Regions from separate parts of the Pantoea phyllosphaerae genome, predicted to be linked through region 2. Evidence: predicted binding sites of a transcription regulator. Region 2 holds the regulator's gene; each other region holds the start of a gene.

Region 1 (6,944 bases), on a different contig from region 2:
CGCATGGACAAACTGGGCATGACGCTGGAAATCGAGCTGGGCGTGACCGGCGGCGAAGAGGACGGCGTGGACAACAGCCACGTTGACGCTTCCGCCCTCTACAGCCAGCCGGAAGATGTAGACTACGCCTACACCGAGCTGAGCAAAATCAGCAAGCGCTTCACCATCGCCGCCTCTTTCGGCAACGTACACGGCGTTTACAAGCCGGGCAACGTTAAGCTGACCCCGACCATTCTGCGCGACTCGCAGAAATACGTCTGTGAAAAACATGGCCTGCCGCACAACGCGCTGGACTTCGTTTTCCACGGCGGTTCCGGTTCTTCCGCGGCGGAAATCGAAGAGTCGATCAGCTACGGCGTGATCAAAATGAACATCGATACCGACACCCAGTGGGCAACCTGGGACGGTATTCTGCAGTACTACAAAAAGAACGAAGAGTATCTGCAGGCGCAGCTCGGCAACCCTCAGGGTCCGGACAGCCCGAACAAGAAATACTACGATCCGCGCGTCTGGCTGCGTGCGGCGCAGGCCTCAATGGTCGTGCGCCTTGAGCAGGCTTTCAAAGAGCTGAACGCTATCGATCGTCTGTAATCCGCGTCGCGGGTTAACAACAAAGGCCAGATCGTCGGATCTGGCCTTTTTTTATGCTGCGACCACGCGGTTTCGCCTAAATTTGCAACAAATTCAACGCAGATTTGGCATATACGACGAATGTTGTTTACCCTTGATAGCTGGTTTGCCGGAATTTTCTGGCTGTGATTTGATCTTCCCGGCAGGGAATTCAACAACAGGGCTCTCAAATGGAAGACTTAAACGTCGTAGACGGCATTCATAACGCCGGCGGCTGGCTGGTGCGCAATCAGGCGCTGCTCGTCAGCTATGCGGTAAATATCGTAGCAGCCGTGGTTATCTTAATTCTGGGGATGATCGTCGCGCGCATTATCTCCCGAGGCATCAACCGTGTGCTGGTGGCGCGCCACATCGATAAAACGGTGGCGGACTTTCTTTCGGCGCTGGTGCGCTACGGTGTTATCGCCTTCACCCTGATTGCCGCGCTTGGGCGGGTCGGCGTGCAGACCGCGTCTGTTATCGCCGTGCTGGGCGCCGCCGGTCTGGCGGTTGGTCTGGCGCTGCAGGGGTCGCTCTCTAACCTGGCGGCGGGCGTGCTGCTGGTGACCTTCCGTCCTTTCCGCGCGGGCGAATTCGTCGATCTCGGCGGCGTGATGGGCACGGTGCTCAACGTGCAGATCTTTTCCACCACGCTGAAAAGCGCGGACGGCAAAATGGTCGTCGTGCCGAACGGCAAAATTATTGCCGGCAACATCGTCAACTTTTCACGCGAGCCGGTGCGCCGCAATGAGTTCATCATCGGCGTCGCCTACGACGCAGACGTGGACGAGGTGATTGCGCTGCTGGAAGAGGTGGTTAAAAGCGATCCGCGCGTGCTGCAGGATATGGGCGTGCAGATTGGCCTCAACGAGCTGGCCGCCTCATCGCTCAACTTCGTGGTGCGCTGCTGGAGCAACAGCGGCGACCTGCAGAACGTCTACTGGGATCTGCTGAAGAACTTTAAGCGCGCGCTGGATGCGAAGGGCATCGGCATTCCCTATCCGCAAATGGACGTGCATCTGCATCGCGTCAGCCCGCCGGACGCGGAAGCAAAAGCAGAATAAGCCTCTCAGGACGGCGCCCGCGCCGTCCTTATTAATCTGCCTAATAGCAGATTAAATCTTTCAATTTCCGCTAATAACCTCGCCTCTTTATACTTCTTTGCATCTCGCTGATGTAAGGAAAATTCTGTGTTATCAACGTATTTACAGGGGCTTGCGCTTGGCGCCTCACTCATTCTGCCGCTGGGGCCGCAAAACGCGTTCGTGATGAATCAGGGCGTTAAGCGCCAGTACCATTTAATGACGGCGTCACTCTGCACGCTGAGCGATATTGCGCTGATTTGCGGTGGCATCTTCGGCGGCAGCGCCTTGCTGCACCAGTCGCCGCTGCTGCTGATGCTTATCACCTGGGCCGGGGTAGCTTTTCTGCTGTGGTACGGCTGGAATGCGCTACGCCGCGCCTTTAGCGGCGATGTCGACCTCGCCAGCGACAGTGAGCTTAAGCAGAGCCGCTGGCGCATTGTCGCCACCATGCTGGCGGTCACCTGGCTTAATCCTCACGTCTATATCGATACCTTCGTAGTGCTGGGCAGCCTGGGTGGGCAGCTGCCGACGCAGGAGGCGCGCCGCTGGTTCGCGCTGGGCACCGTCAGCGCCTCGGTGTTCTGGTTCTTTGGGCTGGCGCTGCTGGCGGCCTGGCTCTCGCCTCGCTTGCGCACCGCCAGGGCGCAGCGCGCGATAAATCTGCTGGTCGGTGCGGTGATGTGGCTTATCGCCAGCCAGCTGGCGCTGCAGGGAGTAGCGAATTTCTGATTTGAATTGTCCTAAAGCGGCAGAACAGGATAAGCAAAACGCGAACTTTTGCGGTATAACACGCTCTTAGCAGTGCATACTATTCCGTTCAGGCTCTGGCCTTTGATGCCGCAGCAAAACAGAGATTCCAAGGAGGATTTTCGTGAAACTGAAAGCACTGGCGCTGGTCGCCATGACAGGCGCTCTGGCGCTGCCGTTAAGCGCATTAGCCGACGAACTGCCAAACGGCCCGCATGTCGTGACGTCAGGCCAGGCGACCGTGGATGCGCGCCCCGATATCGCCACGCTCTCTATCGTGGTTAACGTCTCCTCTAAAGACGCCGCGGACGCGAAAAAGCAGGCCGACGATCGCGTCGCGCAATACTTTGATTTTCTGCAGAAAAATGGTATCGAGAAGAAAGATATCGATGCCGCTAACCTCAGCACCCAGCCGGAATATGACTATACCAAAGAGGGCAAGTCGGTGCTGAAAGGCTACCGCGCGGTGCGCCAGGTGCAGGTGACGCTGCGTCAGCTGGATAAGCTGAACGAGCTGCTGGACGGCGCGCTGAAAAGCGGCCTGAACGAGATCCGCTCGGTCGAGCTGGGCGTCACCAATCCCGACAGCTATAAGGCACAGGCGCGCAAGGCGGCGATTGATAACGCGACGCAGCAGGCCGCCGCGCTGGCGGAAGGCTTTAACGCGAAGCTTGGCCCGGTTTACAGCATTCGCTACCACGTGTCCAACTATCAGCCGATGCCGATGGCGCGCATGTATAAGGCCGCCGCGCCGGCTGCGGATACCTCCGCGCAGCAGACCTACGAGCAGCAGAGCATTCACTTTGACGATCAGGTGGATGTGGTGTTCGATATCAAACCCAATACCGCGGGTACGCAGCAGTAATGAAAAAAGGGGCGCTAAGCGCCCCTTTTTTTGTGTTTTTTAGACAGCAAATGAGTCAAATGCGGGCGGCATAAAGCGAAGGGCAAAGCGCCCCTTACTTCAGGCGCGAACGGACTCAGGCCGCTAAATCATCCTGGCGCAGCACGCGATGGCCGTGGGCGATCAGCGCGTCGGTAACGCGGCGCATCAGGCGGCTCTCCGGCGCAAAACGGTGCCAGTAGAGCATGCGGCGCTGGCAGAGGCCCGGCGTCAAATCGAGCAGCTCGCCGCCCGCCAGCTCGCGCTCAATCTGCAGATGCGGGATCATACAGCAGGTTGAACCCTGGCGCGCCAGCTGCACAAACGCCTCCGAGGAGTTCACGATATGGCAGGGGACGCTGCCCGGCGACAGATCGAAATTCTGCTGTAAAAAGGCCTGATGCATATCGTCGAGATGGTCGAAAGCGACCGCTGGCGCTTTGAGCAGCGCCGAGCGGGTGACGCCGTTGGGGAAGTAGCGCGCGGCGAACTCCGGCGAGGCGACGAACAGATAGTCGAGCGCGCCAAGCTGATCGACCAGGCAGCTCGGCAGCGGCTGCGGCTGAATACTGACCGCGCCCACCACTTCGCCGCGGCGCAGCCGTTCCTGCGTGCGGGTTTCATCTTCGACCTGCAAATTAAGGCGCACCGGCGAGTCCGCCAGCACATCCTTCAGCGCAGGCAGCAGCCAGGTCGCCAGACTGTCGGCGTTAACCGCCAGCGACAGCAGCAGCGGCGTGGTGCCGCCGTTCTCATCGCTTAGCCACTCCTCTTCCAGCAGCTCGACCTGATGCAGCAGCGCCAGCAGCTTCTGACCCTGCTCTGTAGGGCGCGGCGGCACGGTACGCACCAGCAGCGGCTGGCCGAACAGGTTCTCCAGCTGCTTGATACGCTGCGATACGGCCGACTGCGTAATGCATAACTTTTGTGCGGCGCGCTCAAAGCCGCGTTCGCGAATCACTGCATCCAGCGCCTGAAGCGTTCGATAATCCGGGCGTTTCATTGTTGTTCTCTCTCCTTCAGGGTGGACGATACTATGCCACAAAAAATGCATCTGGCGCGCGTCGAAGGGGCTTTCCCTGCGCCGCGCGTCGCTTTTTTTGCGGAGTGGCTTCCAAAGCGATCACGTCAGCGGAAACAGCCGCGCACATTCGGCAGGCGTTGCTTTATACTACGCGCACTTCGTTGTCGCACAGGTTTTAAACATATCATGACCCAGGATGAACTGAAAAAAGCCGTAGGCTGGGCTGCACTGAAATATGTGCAGCCGGGTACTGTCGTCGGCGTCGGCACTGGCTCCACCGCCGCGCACTTTATCGACGCGCTCGCCACGATGAAACAGCAGATTGAAGGCGCGGTTTCCAGCTCGGAAGCCTCGACGCTGAAGCTGAAAGCGCTTGGCATTCCGGTCTTTGATCTCAATGAGATCGACGATCTGGCGATCTATGTCGACGGCGCGGATGAGATCAACCCGCAGATGCAGATGATTAAAGGCGGCGGCGCGGCCCTGACGCGCGAGAAGATCGTGGCGGCCGTCGCGCGCAAGTTCATCTGTATCGCCGACGCCTCGAAAGAGGTGGACGTGCTGGGGCGCTTCCCGCTGCCGGTCGAGGTGATCCCAATGGCGCGCGCCTTCGTCGCCCGCGAGCTGGTTAAGCTCGGCGGCCTGCCGGAGTATCGCCAGCATGTCGTCACCGACAACGGCAATATTATTCTCGACGTGCATAACCTGACGATTCTCGATCCTGTCGCGCTGGAAAAAAGCATCAACGCGCTGCCCGGCGTGGTCACCGTTGGCCTGTTTGCTACGCGCGGCGCTGATATTGCGCTGATCGGCACGCCGGACGGCGTAAAAACCATCGAAAAATGATCTGTCCGGCGCGATAAGCGCGCCGGTTATTTCCCTGCGCAAAACATCTTTTCTTTCGCCGCCTAAATTCGGTGACTTATGTCACATAACCGACATCCACAGCAGGTTCGTTCTTTGTTCGCGGTTCAGCCCCCGATTTTGTGCGGCAATGTGCTGGGCTCAGGCTTCCCCATGCTGGCCGCAAGGCAAACGGTTGTATTGCCGCAGGCGTAAATTTTGATATTTTGACAGAAGGCGCGCTTATGGCGGCCATTGTTGAAATCACAATAGGGTCGGGGAAATGGCAAAGGTATCACTGGAAAAAGACAAGATTAAGTTCCTGCTGGTGGAAGGCGTTCACCAGAGCGCGCTGGAAAATCTGCGCGCGGCGGGTTACACCAACATCGAATTCCATAAAGGCGCGCTGGATGACGAAGCGCTGAAAGCCTCCATTCGGGATGCGCACTTCATCGGCATCCGCTCCCGCACCCAGCTGACGGAAGAGATTTTTGCCGCGGCGGAAAAACTGGTCGCCGTGGGCTGTTTCTGCATCGGCACCAACCAGGTCGATCTTAACGCAGCGGCAACGCGCGGCATTCCCGTGTTCAACGCGCCGTTCTCTAATACCCGCTCGGTCGCCGAACTGGTTATCGGCGAAATGCTGCTGATGCTGCGCGGCATCCCTGAAGCAAACGCCAAGGCGCATCGCGGCATCTGGAACAAAAACGCCGTCGGCTCGTTTGAGGCGCGCGGCAAAAAGCTTGGTATCGTCGGCTATGGCCATATTGGCATGCAGCTTGGCGTACTGGCTGAAAGCCTGGGCATGCACGTCTTTTTCTACGACATTGAAAACAAACTGCCGCTTGGTAATGCCACGCAGGTGCGCCACCTGGCCGACCTGCTGAATATGAGCGATGTGGTCAGCCTGCACGTGCCGGAAACGCCCTCGACGCAGGATATGATCGGCGCGCAGGAGCTGGCGCAGATGAAGAAGGGCGCGTTGCTGATCAACGCTTCGCGCGGCACCGTGGTCGATATTCCGGCGCTGTGCGACGCGCTGAGTAGCAAACATCTGGCGGGCGCCGCGATCGACGTTTTCCCGCTTGAGCCCGCGACCAACAGCGAACCCTTTAATTCGCCGCTGTGCGAGTTCGATAACGTGATCCTGACGCCGCACATCGGCGGTTCGACCCAGGAGGCGCAGGAGAATATCGGTATCGAAGTAGCGGGCAAGCTGGCTAAATATTCTGATAACGGCTCAACGCTCTCGGCGGTCAACTTTCCGGAAGTGTCGCTGCCGATGCACGGCGCCAGCGCCAGTCGTCTGCTGCACATTCATGAAAACCGTCCGGGCGTGCTGACGGCAATCAACCAGATCTTTGCCGAGCAGGGCATCAACATCGCTGCGCAGTTCCTGCAAACCTCGCCAATGATGGGCTACGTGGTGATTGACATTGATGCGCCGCAGGATCGGGCGGACAAAGCGCTGCAGCTGATGAAGAGGATTCCGGGCACCATTCGCGCCCGTCTGCTCTACTGATTTCGCTTTACTGAAACCGGGCCGTCTGCCTTTTTCGCAGACGGCCCTTTCTTTTCCGCCACAGGCTCACTCCCGCTATTCCCACTGCCACAGGCGCGACGGCGTCAGTACGGCGGGCAGGGGCACATCCCACTCCTCTGCGGGCAACTGCTCTACGTGCTGGCAGTCATGCGCCACGCCCACCGGTAAAAAACCGTGCTGACGCCAGTTCTGCAGGGTGCGGTCGTAAAA
Region 2 (6,944 bases):
GTGGATCTGGTGACGGCCGCCGCTCAGCGTCTCCGCTTCGCGCTGCAGCAGATGCAGCATCATCGGCACGTCCACCGTCTCTTTCATGTCGATGGCTGGCGCCGCCTCAATGCGCGACAGCGTCAGCAGCTGGCGCACCAGGCTGTCCATGCGGCGCGTTTGCTCCTGCATGGTCTGCAGCGCTTTGCCGCGCGAGCGCTCGTTCATCACCGAGTCGTTCATCATCTCCAGATAGCCCTGCAGCACCGTCAGCGGCGTGCGCAGTTCATGGCTGACGTTGGCGAAGAAGTTGCGCCGCGCCCCTTCCAGCTGGTGCATCTGCGTCACGTCGCGCGCCACCATCAGCCACTGCCCCTCGCTATAGGGCATGATGCGAAACTCCATGTGGCGCTGGTTATTGAAAATGAGGGTGAGCGGCTTGTTGAAATCGCGCTGGCGAATATAGCGGGAGAACTCCGGATAGCGCAGCAGGTTAAGGATGTTCTGGCCGTTATCTTCCGGCCAGCGCAGGCCGAGGTGCTGCTGCGCCAGGCCGTTGCACCAGAAAATAGCGCCCTCTTCCGTGGTCAGCACCACCGCGTCGGGCAGCGTCTCGGCGCCGCTGCGAAAGCGCTTGATCAGATTGCCCAGCTCGCGCCGCCGCCGCCGGTTGCGCAGCTGCATCTGATAGAGACCGTAAAACAGCGGTTCCCAGCTCGCCTTTCCGGTGGGCGGCGTCATGGTGCGATCGACCCACAGCCAGTGCGACAGCCGCATCAGATTAGAGAAGTGCCACAGCAGCATCCCCAGCACGCTAATCAGCAGCAGCCAGGGGAGATAACCAAAAATCAATCCGACAATCAGCGCAGGCAGACAGGCCAGCGCCAGCTCAGAGAGCAGTCTCTTCCAGGAGAGTCGTTCCAGCACGGTAAAGACTCCGTTTAGTAGCGGGCGGAGAAACGATACCCCGTTCCGCGAACGGTTTGAACCATGCGATCGTGGCCGGAAACTTCCAGCGCCTTACGTAAGCGGCGGATATGCACGTCAACGGTGCGATCTTCCACATAAACATTGGTGCCCCAGACGTGGTTCAGCAGCTGCTCGCGGCTGTAAACGCGCTCGGGATGCGTCATAAAGAAGTGCAGCAGCTTATATTCGGTCGGGCCCATCTCAAGCGGCGTCGATTCCGACATCACGCGGTGCGAGGAGGGATCCAGGCTCAAACCCTGCATCTCAATCACCTCTTCCACCGCCATCGGCGAAATGCGGCGCATCACCGCCTTGATGCGCGCCATCAGCTCTTTCGGCGAAAAAGGCTTGGTGATGTAATCATCCGCGCCCACTTCCAGACCGCGCACCCGATCTTCCTCTTCGCCGCGCGCCGTCAGCATCATTACCGGAATATCGCGCGTCAGGGCCTCGCGCTTGAGGTGCTTGATAAACTGAATGCCGCTGCCGCCCGGCAACATCCAGTCCAGCAGAATTAAATCTGGCCAGGGCTCAATCAGTTTCCCTACCGCGCTGTCATAATCCTCGGCCTCAATGGGCTGGTAGTCGTTCTGTTCCAGAACAAAGCACAACATTTCACGGATAGGGGCTTCATCTTCCACAACCAAAATGCGCTTAGCCATTGCAACTCCTGCTGATGTGACTGCTGTCACCGTTATATGCGGCGCCATTATGCGTCAGATTTATGACACTTTTATGAAAAACATAGCCGCTTAATCAGCGCGTTAACACTGCTTTATAACCGCTGGCGCCGCTTTTTTTGCTTTTGCGCCATAGCCGGTATAATCCTCCGGCAAACCGTTACCGCAGGGAGTTTTATGCGCATCATTCATACCGCGGACTGGCACCTCGGTCAGTTTTTCTATAACAAGAGCCGGGCGGCCGAGCACCAGGCCTTTCTCGACTGGCTGCTGGCGCGCATTGAGGAGCATCAGGTCGATGCGCTGATCGTCGCGGGCGACCTTTTCGACAGCGGCACGCCGCCAAGCTACGCGCGCGAACTCTTTAACCGTTTCGTGGTGGCGCTGCAGCCAACCGGCTGCCAGCTGGTGGTGCTGGCGGGCAATCACGATTCGGTCGCCACCCTCAACGAATCGCGCGCCCTGCTCGCCTGCCTGAATACCCAGGTGATCACCACGCCGCAGGCGGATCACAATCTGCTGCTGCTGCGCGACCGCGCCGGCGAACCAGGCGCGCTGCTCTGCGCCATTCCCTATCTGCGACCGCGCGATATTATGCGCAGCCGCGCGGGCCAGTCGGGGCGCGAAAAGCAGCTCAGCCTGCTGGAGGCGATCGCCGCGCACTACCAGCGCAGCGTCGACGCGGCGCGCGCGCATCCGCTGGCGCTGCCGGTCATCGCCACTGGCCATCTCACCACCGTCGGCGTCAGCAAAAGCGATTCGGTGCGCGATATCTATATCGGCACGCTCGACGCCTTTCCCGCGTCGGCTTTTCCCGACGTCGACTACGTGGCGCTCGGCCATATCCATCGCGCCCAGCGCGTCGCCAACAGCGATCATATTCGCTACAGCGGCTCGCCGATCCCGCTCAGCTTCGACGAGCTCGGCAGCGAGAAAAGCGTCTTTCTGCTCGAGGTGAATAGCGCCGGTTTGCAGCGCGTGACGCCGCTGCCTGTCCCCTCTTTCCAGCCGATGAAAATGCTGAAAGGCTCGCTGACAGAGATCGAGGCGCAGCTGGCGCCCTTTGCCGACCATCAGGGCAACAAGCCGGTATGGCTCGATATCGAGGTGACGACCCAGGAATTCCTCAGCGACCTGCAGCGCCGCGTCGAGGCGCTGACCGCCGATCTGCCGGTCGAAGTCCTGCTGCTGCGCCGCAGCCGCGAACAGCGCCAGCAGAGCCTGGCGCAGCTGAAAAACGAAACCCTGAGCGAGCTAAAAGTGGAGGAGGTCTTCGCCCGCCGCATGGCGCTGGCGGAGGATATCGACGAATCGGGGCATGCGCACCTCAGCGCCCTGTTCCGCTCCACCCTCGCCTCGCTGGAGGAGAGCGAATGAAAATCCTCACGCTGCGCTTTAAAAACCTGAACGCGCTGAAAGGCGAATGGTTTATCGACTTTCGCGCCGAGCCCTTTGCCAGCAACGGTCTGTTCGCCATTACCGGCGCGACCGGGGCAGGCAAAACCACCCTGCTCGACGCCATCTGTCTGGCGCTCTATCACCAGACGCCGCGCCTCGGCGTGCTGTCGCAGACGCAAAACGGTCTGATGACGCGCGACACCGCCGAATGCCTTGCTGAAGTGGAGTTTGAGATCAAAGGCGAAGCCTGGCGCGCCTTCTGGAGCCAGAACCGCGCGCGCGGCGCGGCCGACGGCAAGCTGCAGGCGCCGCGCGTCGAGCTGGCGCGCTGTATCGATGACAAAATCTTCGCGGACAAGGTCAACGACAAATTAAAACTGATCGAGTCGCTGTCGGGCCTCGACTTCGATCGCTTTACCCGCTCGATGATGCTGTCGCAGGGTCAGTTCGCCGCCTTTCTTAACGCGAAGCCCGGCGAGCGCGCCGAACTGCTGGAGGAGCTGACCGGCACCGAGATTTACGGCCAGATCTCCGTCGCCATCTACGAACGCCACAAGGCGGCGCGCCTGGCGCTGGACAACCTGCGCAGCCGCGCCGGCACCCTGACCCTGCTCGACGCCGACGCGCGCGCTGCGCTGCAGCAGCAGCTGGCTGCGCTAACGGAAGCGGAGCAGGCGCTTACTCAGCAAAACGACAGCCTGCGCAGGCAGCATCAGTGGCTGACCCAGGCGCAGCAGCTCGACAGCGATATTCAGGCCGCACAGGCCGCGCTGGAGGCGGCGGAACAGGCGTGGCGCGATGCGGAGGCGGATCGCCAGCGGCTGGCGCGCAGCGAGCCGGCGGAGAAGATGCGCGATAAATTAGCGCAGCGCGATAGCCTGCTGCATGAGCAGCAGCGTCTGCAGCAGACGCAGCAGCAGCTTACACAGCAGCGCCAGGCCGCCGAGCAGCAAATGCAGAGCGACCGGCAGCGCCGCGAGGCGGCGCAGGCGGCGCGCGACGCCGCGCTACGCGAGCAGCAGGCGCAGGAGACGCTGCTGACGGAGCAGGTCATTCCGCTCGACCAGCAGATCGCCGCCCTGGTGACGCAGGCGCAGCAGCAGCGGCAGGAAAGCGACCAGCAGCAGCAGGCGCTGACGCAAAGCGCGCGCGCGCTGCAGCAGGAAACGGCAGAGCGCGACAGCCTGCAGGCCGCGCTGGCGAAACAGCAGCAGTGGCGCGCGGATCAGGGCACGCTGCCGCAGTGGGGTCCTTCGCTGGCGCTGTGGCAGGAGCGCTTCGCCCAGCTGACGCAGCAGGAAACTGCGCTGGAGGCGCTGCGCGAGCAGCAGCGTCTCCAGCAGCAAAAGTTGACGCAGCAGCAGGCGGCGCTCGCCCGTCTGGCGCAGCAGGCAACGCCGCTGAGCCAGGCCGAACAGCAGGCGGCGAGCGCCCTGGAAAGCGCGCAACAGGCGCTGGCCGATCTGGAGCAGCGCCATCCGCCGCAGGCGCTGCAGGCCAGCCTGGCGCAGTTCGAGAGCCGCCGTCCGCTGCGCCAGCAGCTGGTGGTGCTCGCCTCGCAGTGGACGCCGCTGCAGCAGCATCTCGCCGCGCGTCAGCAGCGCCTTGCCGCGCTGGAAAAGAGGCTACAGCAGGATGACGACACGCTGCAGACGCTGCGCGCCGCCTTCGCGCGCGAAAAGGCGTCGCTGGCCGATATCAAAAAGATTTGCGAGCTGGAGCAGCACATCGCCGATCTGGCGGCCTGGCGCGCGCGCCTGGAACCTGAGCAGCCCTGCCCGCTGTGCGGATCGTGCCAGCATCCGGCGGTCGAGCGCTACGCCGCGCTGGAACTGAGCGAGAATCAGCGACGGCTGGCCGAACAGGAGAGGCAGGTCGAGGCGCTGCGCGAACAGGGCATCCAAAAAGGCGAGGCGGTTAAGCAGGCGAAGAGTGAACAGCAGAGGCTCCGGGAGGAACTGGCGGCAGATACCCAACGGCTGGATGAGCTAACCCAGCAGTGGCGAGATCTACAGCGTAAGCTGGTGCTCACATTTGATGCGGACGACAGCGCGGCGCTGGCCGCCTGGCAGCAGCAGCAAAACAGCGAGGAGCAGGCGCTGCAGCAGCTGATACGTCAGCAGGAGAGCGCCGCGCGCCAGCGCCAGCAGGCGAAAGATGAGCACCTGCGGCACCAGCAGGCGCTGCAGCAGCATCAGCAGCAGCTTCAGCTGGCCCAGCAAACGCTCACTAACCTGCAAGAGGGCGCGACAACGCTGGCGCAGCGCCTGGAACAGGAAGAGCGCGACTGGCGGCAGCGCCGCGAGGCGCTGCATCAGGCGCTGGCGGACGCTGGCCTCGCCCTGCCCGACGCGGCGTCGCGTGACGGCTGGCTGCAACAGCAGCTGCTGCGCTGGCAGCAGTGGAATGAGAGCGAGCAGCAGCTGGCTCAACTTCAGCCGCAGCTGGCACGCGCCGAAGCGCAGTGCAGCAGCCTGCAGCAGCGCGTTGAGCGTGAACGGCAGCAGCTTGACGCCCTGCTACAGCAGCGTGCGCAAAGCGACGCGACGCTGGCGCAGCAGCGCGCGACGCGGCAGGCGCTGTTCGCTGATAACGACGTCGCCGCGGCGCGGCGGCAGATGCAGGCGCAGATCCAGCAGCAGGAAGCCGCCCTCGCCGCCGCGCTGGAGGCGCTGCAGAAAAGCCAGAGCCACCTCAGCCAGCTGGCCGGGCGCGCCGCCGAGCTGGAAACGCAGCAGGAAAAGGTGAGCCAGGGGCTGCGCGAGGCGCAGCCGTTGCTCAGCGCCGCGCTGGCCGCCGCCGGCTTTGACGATGAAGCCAGCCTGCGCGCGGCGCTGCTGGAGGAAGAGGAGGCGCGCGCGCTGCGCGGCCGGTTACAGCAGCTTGAGCAGCAGCGCCAGGCGCTGCAGGCGCAGCGGCAGCAGCTGACCGAGCGTCGGGCGGCGCATCAGCAAAGCCGTCCCGAGGGCGCGGCGGAAAACGCCGCCGCGCTGGAGGCGCAGCTTGAAGATCTGCGTCTGGCGCTGCGCGACAATGCGCGCCAGCAGGGCGAGGCGCAGCAGCAGCTTCAGAGCGACGCACGCCTGCGCGAACAGCAGCAGAGCCTGATGACGCAGATCGAAGAGGAGGAGGCGGCGCTGGCGCACTGGAGTCAGCTAAACGATCTTATCGGCTCCGCCAGCGGCGACAAATTCCGCCGCTTCGCGCAGGGGCTGACGCTGGATCACCTGGTGGCGCTCGCCAACCGCCAGCTCGATCGGCTGCACGGCCGCTATCTGCTGCAGCGCCGCGCCAGCGACGCGCTTGAGCTGGACGTGATCGATACCTGGCAGGCGGACGCCGCGCGCGACACCCGCACCCTTTCGGGCGGCGAAAGTTTTCTGGTCAGCCTCGCGCTGGCGCTGGCACTTTCAGATTTAGTCAGCGTGAAAACGCGCATAGAGTCTTTGTTTCTCGACGAGGGCTTCGGTACGCTGGACGCCGAAACGCTCGACACCGCGCTGGACGCGCTGGACGCGCTCAACGCCAGCGGCAAAACCATCGGCGTCATCAGCCACGTCGAGGCGATGAAAGAGCGCATTCCGGTACAGATTCGGGTGCGCAAGATTAACGGGCTGGGCTACAGCAAACTGGAGCTGCCCCGCCCTCAGGAGGCGTAATGAAAACAGGCATGGCGCTGCTGCTCGCCAGCGCGCTGCTGGCGGGATGCAGCAGCAAACCGCAAAGCAATCTCAGCTGCGACCGCGCTTACTCGGCGGCGCAGTGCAGCTATCTGCGCGACGTTCAGCATCAGCTGATCGACAGCTTCAACAGCAGCGTCGCGCCGCGCTATCCCGGCCAGCACTGTCTGGTGTCGGCGCACCGCCGCGCCGACGGCGGCTACAGCGTGCTGCGCACCGAAGGGGACGAGGCGCTCTG
Region 3 (6,944 bases), on a different contig from region 2:
GGCAGGGCAGGCGGCGCCATCTGAACGATGTGCGTCAGCGCCTCGCTGTGCTGCTGATAATATTGTTCGAGGTGATTGACCGCGTCGCGCGTGCGCGTGATGTCGTAGCCGCTGGCGTTCATATTGACCACGAAACCTGCCGGCGCGACGCCAATCAGCACCAGCATAATCAGGCCGATGCCTTTCTGACCATCGTTAGCGCCGTGCGAGTAGCTGACGCCGATTGCCGACACGATCAGAGCGATACGCGTCCAGAACGGCGGCTTTTTCTTGCCGTCGATTTTTTCGCGGTCAGCGGGCGTCATATGGATGCGTGCGCGCTTTTTGGTGCTGCTCCAGTAGCGACGCAGCAGGAAAATCAGGCTGCCTGCGATGATCAGACCGACAATCGGCGACAGAATCAGCGACAGAAAGATATTGATGACTTTAGGGATGTTCAGCGCGTCGATTACCGAGGTGCCGGTCATCAGCGCATTGGTCAGGCCGATGCCGATGATGGCGCCAATCAGCGTGTGCGAACTGGAGGCCGGCAGACCGAGATACCAGGTGCCGAGGTTCCAGATAATCGCTGCCAGCAGCATGGAAAAGACCATCGCCAGCCCGTGCGCAGAGCCAACATTTAATAGCAGGTCGGTAGGAAGCATATGCACGATAGCGTAAGCGACGCTTAAGCCACCCAGCAGAACGCCAAGGAAGTTAAATACGCCCGCCATCACCACAGCAAGCTGCGCGCGCATTGCGCGGGTATAGATCACCGTGGCAACTGCGTTGGCCGTGTCGTGAAAGCCGTTGATTGCTTCATAGAACAATACAAACAGCAGGGCAAGAACCAATAACAGGCCGGTACTGAGGTCAAGACCAGCGAACAAATGTAGCATACAGATTACGCCATTTTGAGGACATGAGCGCGGCGCATTATCTGCGACAACGCAGGGTATGGGAAAGCAAAATATAGCCTTGTTTTGACTTGAGAATGTATCAAGCTGCCCGGTTTCGCCTAAAAGTGCCGTAAAATGAACTGGTTACATTATGACATAATTACGACAATTTTTTGACGCTGGCGTCATGCAGAGCAGACCTCTACAATCAGCGCCTCTGAAAACAGGCGGGACAAAGGCAGTGGAAAAGTTTGACGTTATTATTATCGGTGCCGGCGCGGCGGGACTGTTTTGCGCGGCGCAGGCCGGGCAGCGAGGCCGACGCGTGCTGTTGCTGGATAACGGCAAAAAGCCCGGGCGCAAGATCCTGATGTCAGGCGGCGGGCGCTGCAACTTCACCAATATGTATACCGATCCGACCGCCTATCTGTCGCACAATCCCCACTTCTGCAAGTCCGCGCTGGCGCGCTACACCCATTGGGATTTTATCGATCTGGTTAACCGTCATAACATTGCGTATCACGAAAAGACGCTGGGGCAGCTGTTCTGCGACGACTCGGCGGCGCAGATTGTCGATATGCTGACGGCGGAGTGTGAAAAGGGCAAGGTGACGCTGCGCCTGCGCAGCGAAGTGCTGAGCGTGGCGCGCGAAGCGTCGGGCTATACGCTGCAGCTCAACGGCGCGACGGTGCAGGCGGAAAAGCTGGTGATCGCCAGCGGCGGTCTCTCGATGCCGGGCCTGGGCGCCACGCCGTTCGGCTATAAGGTTGCCGAGCAGTTCGGTCTAAAGGTATATCCGACCCGCGCCGCCCTGGTGCCTTTTACCCTGCATAAGCCGCTGCTGGAGCGGCTACAGACGCTCTCCGGCGTGGCGCTCGATACCACCATTGAGGCGCAGGACGGCACCCTGTTCAAAGAGGCGATGCTCTTCACCCACCGCGGCCTGTCTGGTCCGGCGGTGCTGCAAATTTCCAGCTACTGGCAGCCGGGCGAGCAGGTTACCGTTAACCTGTCGCCCGCCACCTCGATAGAAGAATTCATCAATGCGCAGCGCCAGGCGCATCCCAATCTGAGCCTGAAAAATAGCCTGGCGAAGCTGCTGCCGAAACGGCTGGTAGAGGTGTTGCAGGAGCTGGGGCAGGTGCCGGACGTCACGCTGAAGCAGCTTAACGGCAAGCAGCAGGCCGAACTGGCGCAGACGCTGCACCAGTGGCGCGTGCAGCCCAACGGCACAGAAGGCTATCGCACCGCCGAGGTGACGCTGGGCGGCGTTGATACCACGCTGCTCTCGTCGAAGACGATGGAAGCCCGCGACGTACCGGGACTCTATTTTATCGGCGAGGTGGTGGATGTGACCGGCTGGCTGGGCGGCTATAACTTCCAGTGGGCATGGAGTTCAGCCTGGGCGTGCGCGCAGGCGCTGTAAGATTTGAATGAAGGAGGCCAAAAATATATTTGGCCTTGATAAACTTGATTAAACATAATTTTTTGCTGTTGCTCTTAACGAATCAGTAAAATTATAGATATCATTAAGGTTGGCTATGGGATGGCGTGTTTCTTTTTTATCGATATCGAAAATGCCTATGTATAGCTGGCTTCGGTTGAAGTGAAGGCGACAAACAGGTTTGCGATTATTATCGTCAACTAAAATTCCAAAATAGCTTTGTGTATCGCGGTAGTTAATTCGGTCTGGCTCAATTATCTTCCTTATGATTGCTTTAACAATATGAAATCCTTCAATCTCTTTTTCAGTGGTAACAATTAAAGTACTTTCTTTATCCTCTTCTACAGACGGTAGGTTTGAGGTGTTAATGTCAGTTGTGCTTTGAATGGATGTGCCGCTTATCGCTGATTTAAGTCTTTCATTTACTTGATCGTTTAACCACTGGGTTGCCGCTTTCTTGGTAAGGTTTAAAAATAGTTCTTTAACCTTTTGAGTCATCATTCCTTCATAAACTTTCGATGCGAAAAGTCGAACGAACTCTTCTTCAGGATTATTAAACTGTATTGATATGAGTTTTTTTATTTGACTGATATATTTTAGTTCGCCTGCTGCATTAACAATTGATTCAACATCAAATGCGCTTTTAGTTAGCTTTACCAATTCTGGTACCAGATGTTCATCAATATCCAGCAAATCTAACTCAAGGAACGGCTTTTCATCCATTTTATTTGGCGCGTCAAGATCGGTAAAAAATTTATAAGTTTGACCGTTTGTTAAAATAGAAATGCGCGCGTTTGTTACGTGGAAATAGCGAAATAGCTGCGATGCATGGTTAATGTTAAGTGGCTCGCCTATTTTTTTACATTCGATAAGTATTTGGATGTCTCCATTTTTTAAAATGGCATAATCAATTTTTTCGCCCTTTTTTGTTCCTACATCGCAAACAAATTCGGGTATAACCTCTGTCGGATCAAAAACATCATAACCCAGTACCTGATTTATGAAAGGCATAACAAAAGCACTTTTAGTCGCTTCCTCTGTTTTAATAACAGAGGATTGTTGCCTGATTTTTTTTGCAAGCGCGCTAAGATTTTCAATGATATCCATAATTCACCATTTGTTGTGATGAGTGCATTTGATTTTTAAAGGAACTTTCTTTTTTATACAGTTAACACCAAGTAAGTTAAAAATCGCATAATAGAGTGTGATCATCCATAAAAAAGACGCACCGTAAGTCAGCAATCGTTATTGCTTATTTTTAATTGAATTATTTCTGTTTGTCAATTCTGTGTGATTTTGTTAAATTCAATAAAATACAACAAGTTAAGTAAATAAAGGCTGTCACCTTACGTAAGACTTTTAATTTTTATGTGTTAAGTCATGATTATAAATAGCTACCCATATTTAATATTGTAACAATTCTAATGCTAGCATTTAATATTGTGTGTTTTTTCTTTGTGGGGTTTTATCCTTTTTATGTCAAAATCTAGCAGTTGGGATTTAGAAATGATTGCTTCAAATTTATGAAAATATTTTGATTTTGTTCAGTTTTAACAATTCTTGTTATCTTTTTTTTGCTGAAGTTACATTTTTTTACGAGGGCGCAGCTTTTACGAAAAAAATGAATTGAATTTTTAACTTTTTTGAACAAGATAAATGTTATATGAGAGTGAATTAACAGAATTAGTGTCATGTTTATTATGCGCTTTGTAATTTATTAAATTTCCTCTAAATCAATTCAATAGTAGTCAACAATACTTAACGTGTTTAATTATCTTTTGCTTGTTAAATCAAATGGATAGGAAATGTAAGGTTGATGGGTTGAAGGTGAGCATCCTATCCATTCATAAATGTAATATTCTTCGAAAAGACTGTTTTCTTACGCCTTACATTGCTTCTTGCTATAAACAGGCTTGGGATAAAAAATAAAATTTCCTATCACTTTACCGGCTTGCTCTCCTTCTGCCGCTTCGCTAATTAGCTGACTCGCAACACTTTTAGACTAATCCGCCTGGCGCGTTTGCCGCCCCGATTTCATACTTCTGATTTACCACAAAGGAGATCCGCCCCCAATGCTCACCTTTATGCGTTCCCTGTTTTCCAGCCCCGAGAGCTTTATCAGAGGCATGTCACGTCAGGATCTGAATGAATCCATCGCCGACGGCGAGCGCATCATCATTGATGAGGACGGCAACGCTTCGGTAAACGTGCTGAGTGAGGAAGTGCATGAGGATTTCGCCCGCCACGTCGAAACGCTAAAAGGAGTTTAAGATGGGTACGGCGATATTCATGGTGCTTATGGTCTGCGGCTACTGGTACACCAGCCGCGATCTCTCCAGTCGGTTCAAGGTCCGGCGCAGTATCGGCTGGGATGTCTATTTCCTGGTGGCGCTCTACGGCTGTATCTTCGTACTGCAAGGGATGTTAGCGACGGCTATCGTCTGGCTGCTGTTGCTGCTTGTTTCCAGTCTGGCCAATGCGCTGCAGATAATACCCGGCGAGCATCTACGCTGGCAGATGGAGTTTATGAACTGGAGCTTTCTTGGCATCCAGGCGCCGGTCGTGGTGATGCTCGCCTTCGCGGTGCTGTTCTGCATGTATCGCTCTAACTGGTCGGAAAGTGCGCGTCTTAACAGTAGCGGACGGCAGGATCTCTATCAGCAGCTCTCTAAATCCAACGGCGTTGAGCAGCTGCTTTACCAGTGCATGCAAGAGGGCGAGCTGGCGTGGATCACGCTTAAGTCGCGCCGCATCTATATCGGTATGGTGCATGCCGCCACCTTTGAGTATGAGAACACCGCGAACATCGTGATTATTCCTATGCTCAGCGGCTATCGCGACAGCAAAACGCTCAGCATGTCGATTGAACATAACTACAGCCGCTGGTATGCCGAGCACGGCATTACGCTCACTTCCGAACCGAAAAACGCCATGGCGTTCCGTAAAGTGCTGATGGTGGACCAGATAGAGAGTCTGTCGCTATTTGACCCGGCCAGCGCCAGTTCGCTGGCGATGACGCATCACGACGGCGTGCCGATGGAGATTGAAGGCTCCTTTACGCCACATTCTCCGCCGTAAACAGCCGCAGGGCGACGTTGCCGTCTTGATAGATATCGGGCTGATAGCCGCTCTCCAGATGACGCAGCAGCAGCTCGATCGCCAGACGCGCGTGCTGCTGCGCGTTCTGATCCAGCGCAAAGTCCAGCTCATCATGACGCAGCAGCTGACGCGTAATTGAATAAAGCTCGTGGGTAATATAGCCGCACTGACCAAGAAGCTGATGGGCGCGCAGCGTTTCGCTCACTTCGCTGTTGCCCATCCCGGTGTTATACAGGCCCGCTACATGCTGCGACTGCGACAGACTCTGGTCCAGCAGCGTGCGGATGGTGTCGCGCTGATCGAGGCCGAACAGCACTTCGCGCAGATGACGCTGCGGCGCGCGCTGCATCATGACCTCGCGAAACCCCGCGATACGCTGACGGTGCGCCCAGTAATCGAAGCGGCCGCTCACCATCACAATATCGCCCGGCTGATGTACGATCTTGCTCATCAGCAAACCCGCGGTGCGACCGGCCTGGTATTGATCGATGCCGACGTGACAGAGGCGATCCGCGTCGGGCAGGTCGGTTACGATGGTGATAACCGGCACGCCGCGGCTGCGGCACAGCGCCAGCGCGCGATAGATGGGCGGGTAGTCATGGCCGAAAACGATGATGCCATCGCGGGTGCTGCTGCGGGCGATAATGCTTTGCGCCAGCTTGTCCGGCTGTGACTCCGCGACCAGCGTTTTGTGCAGCGTAATACGCCGATAGCCCAGTTCGCCCGCCGCCTCGCCAAAATAGCGCACCAGCTGCTGGAAAAACGAGGAGCCGTTATTGCTGAGAAACACCTCTACCTGCCAGGGATGACGATACTCCTCCGGCAGTAATCGCTTAAGGCCAATATCGCGCGCCGCTTTTAATACCTTGCGCGTCGTCTCCGGGGATACACCGCCGCGTTCGTTTAATACCCGATCAACGGTTGCGATGCCGACGCCCGCTATTTTTGCCACCATCTCAAGGGTGAGTTTTTTCATTATTACTCCAGGCATAACGTTATTTGTCATGCCGTTACCGCTGCGTACTTTACACGGGCGCCGTTTTACCGGCTGGCGTCTGTTAAACAGGATCGCTATTTTAATAAGTGTGCTAACCGTTGCGCTAGCCTGATTTAATGAAATTTTATGTCGCAGTTAACGCATGTTAATTCTGGCGAAAAATGCAGCGAATAAAACGCCGATCTAACGTAACGAGCGTTATTTCAGCACTCCTTCAGCATGTACGTTGATAACGCCGCCAGAAATGTGCGGTTTAACTTACTGAAAAAAATAGTTTTATGCCGACGGATGATGGCTTTACATCAACGCTGCGCTTTCCGAAAGTAGGTTAAAAAATTATGATTATTTTGTTGTTAATTGATTGATAGCGATTTTTTGTATTAACAACCAGCCTCTGAACGGAACAAAGCTTTCCGCCGATGAGCAGAGCGCATAATAAAAAAATAACGCTGTCGCCGGATAAAAGGCGCGCAGGAGATTGCCATGCCCGAAATAGTTTACCTGGTATGGTTTCCTCTCCGTTAAT

The links. The regulator PhoB, encoded in region 2, activates phosphate uptake and scavenging genes when phosphate is short. The targets are predictions, from matches to a motif close to CTGTCATAAAACTGNCNNAT.
Region 1: the regulator PhoB is predicted to act here: its motif matches at 5,273-5,292, upstream of serA (phosphoglycerate dehydrogenase).
Region 3: the regulator PhoB is predicted to act here: its motif matches at 1,039-1,058, upstream of pitA (inorganic phosphate transporter PitA).

What each region holds. Positions count from the first base shown of each region.
Region 1 is NZ_JBPFDE010000011.1:59,564-66,507, forward strand. Features, by position in the region: gene fbaA (class II fructose-bisphosphate aldolase) at 1-591, shown strand, start outside; gene mscS (small-conductance mechanosensitive channel MscS) at 801-1,673, shown strand; gene argO (arginine exporter ArgO) at 1,800-2,423, shown strand; gene ACR6A7_RS15150 (oxidative stress defense protein) at 2,566-3,306, shown strand; gene ACR6A7_RS15155 (LysR family transcriptional regulator ArgP) at 3,422-4,327, opposite strand; gene rpiA (ribose-5-phosphate isomerase RpiA) at 4,535-5,194, shown strand; gene serA (phosphoglycerate dehydrogenase) at 5,475-6,713, shown strand; gene ACR6A7_RS15170 (5-formyltetrahydrofolate cyclo-ligase) at 6,789-6,944, opposite strand, start outside.
Region 2 is NZ_JBPFDE010000003.1:245,668-252,611, forward strand. Features, by position in the region: gene phoR (phosphate regulon sensor histidine kinase PhoR) at 1-906, opposite strand, end outside; gene phoB (phosphate response regulator transcription factor PhoB) at 921-1,610, opposite strand; gene sbcD (exonuclease subunit SbcD) at 1,806-3,005, shown strand; gene ACR6A7_RS06620 (SbcC/MukB-like Walker B domain-containing protein) at 3,002-6,685, shown strand; gene ACR6A7_RS06625 (cell envelope biogenesis protein TolA) at 6,685-6,944, shown strand, end outside.
Region 3 is NZ_JBPFDE010000006.1:94,697-101,640, forward strand. Features, by position in the region: gene pitA (inorganic phosphate transporter PitA) at 1-878, opposite strand, end outside; gene ACR6A7_RS10235 (BaiN/RdsA family NAD(P)/FAD-dependent oxidoreductase) at 1,120-2,304, shown strand; gene ACR6A7_RS10240 (type I restriction endonuclease) at 2,353-3,429, opposite strand; gene ACR6A7_RS10245 (hypothetical protein) at 4,395-4,592, shown strand; gene ACR6A7_RS10250 (hypothetical protein) at 4,594-5,400, shown strand; gene ACR6A7_RS10255 (LacI family DNA-binding transcriptional regulator) at 5,378-6,397, opposite strand.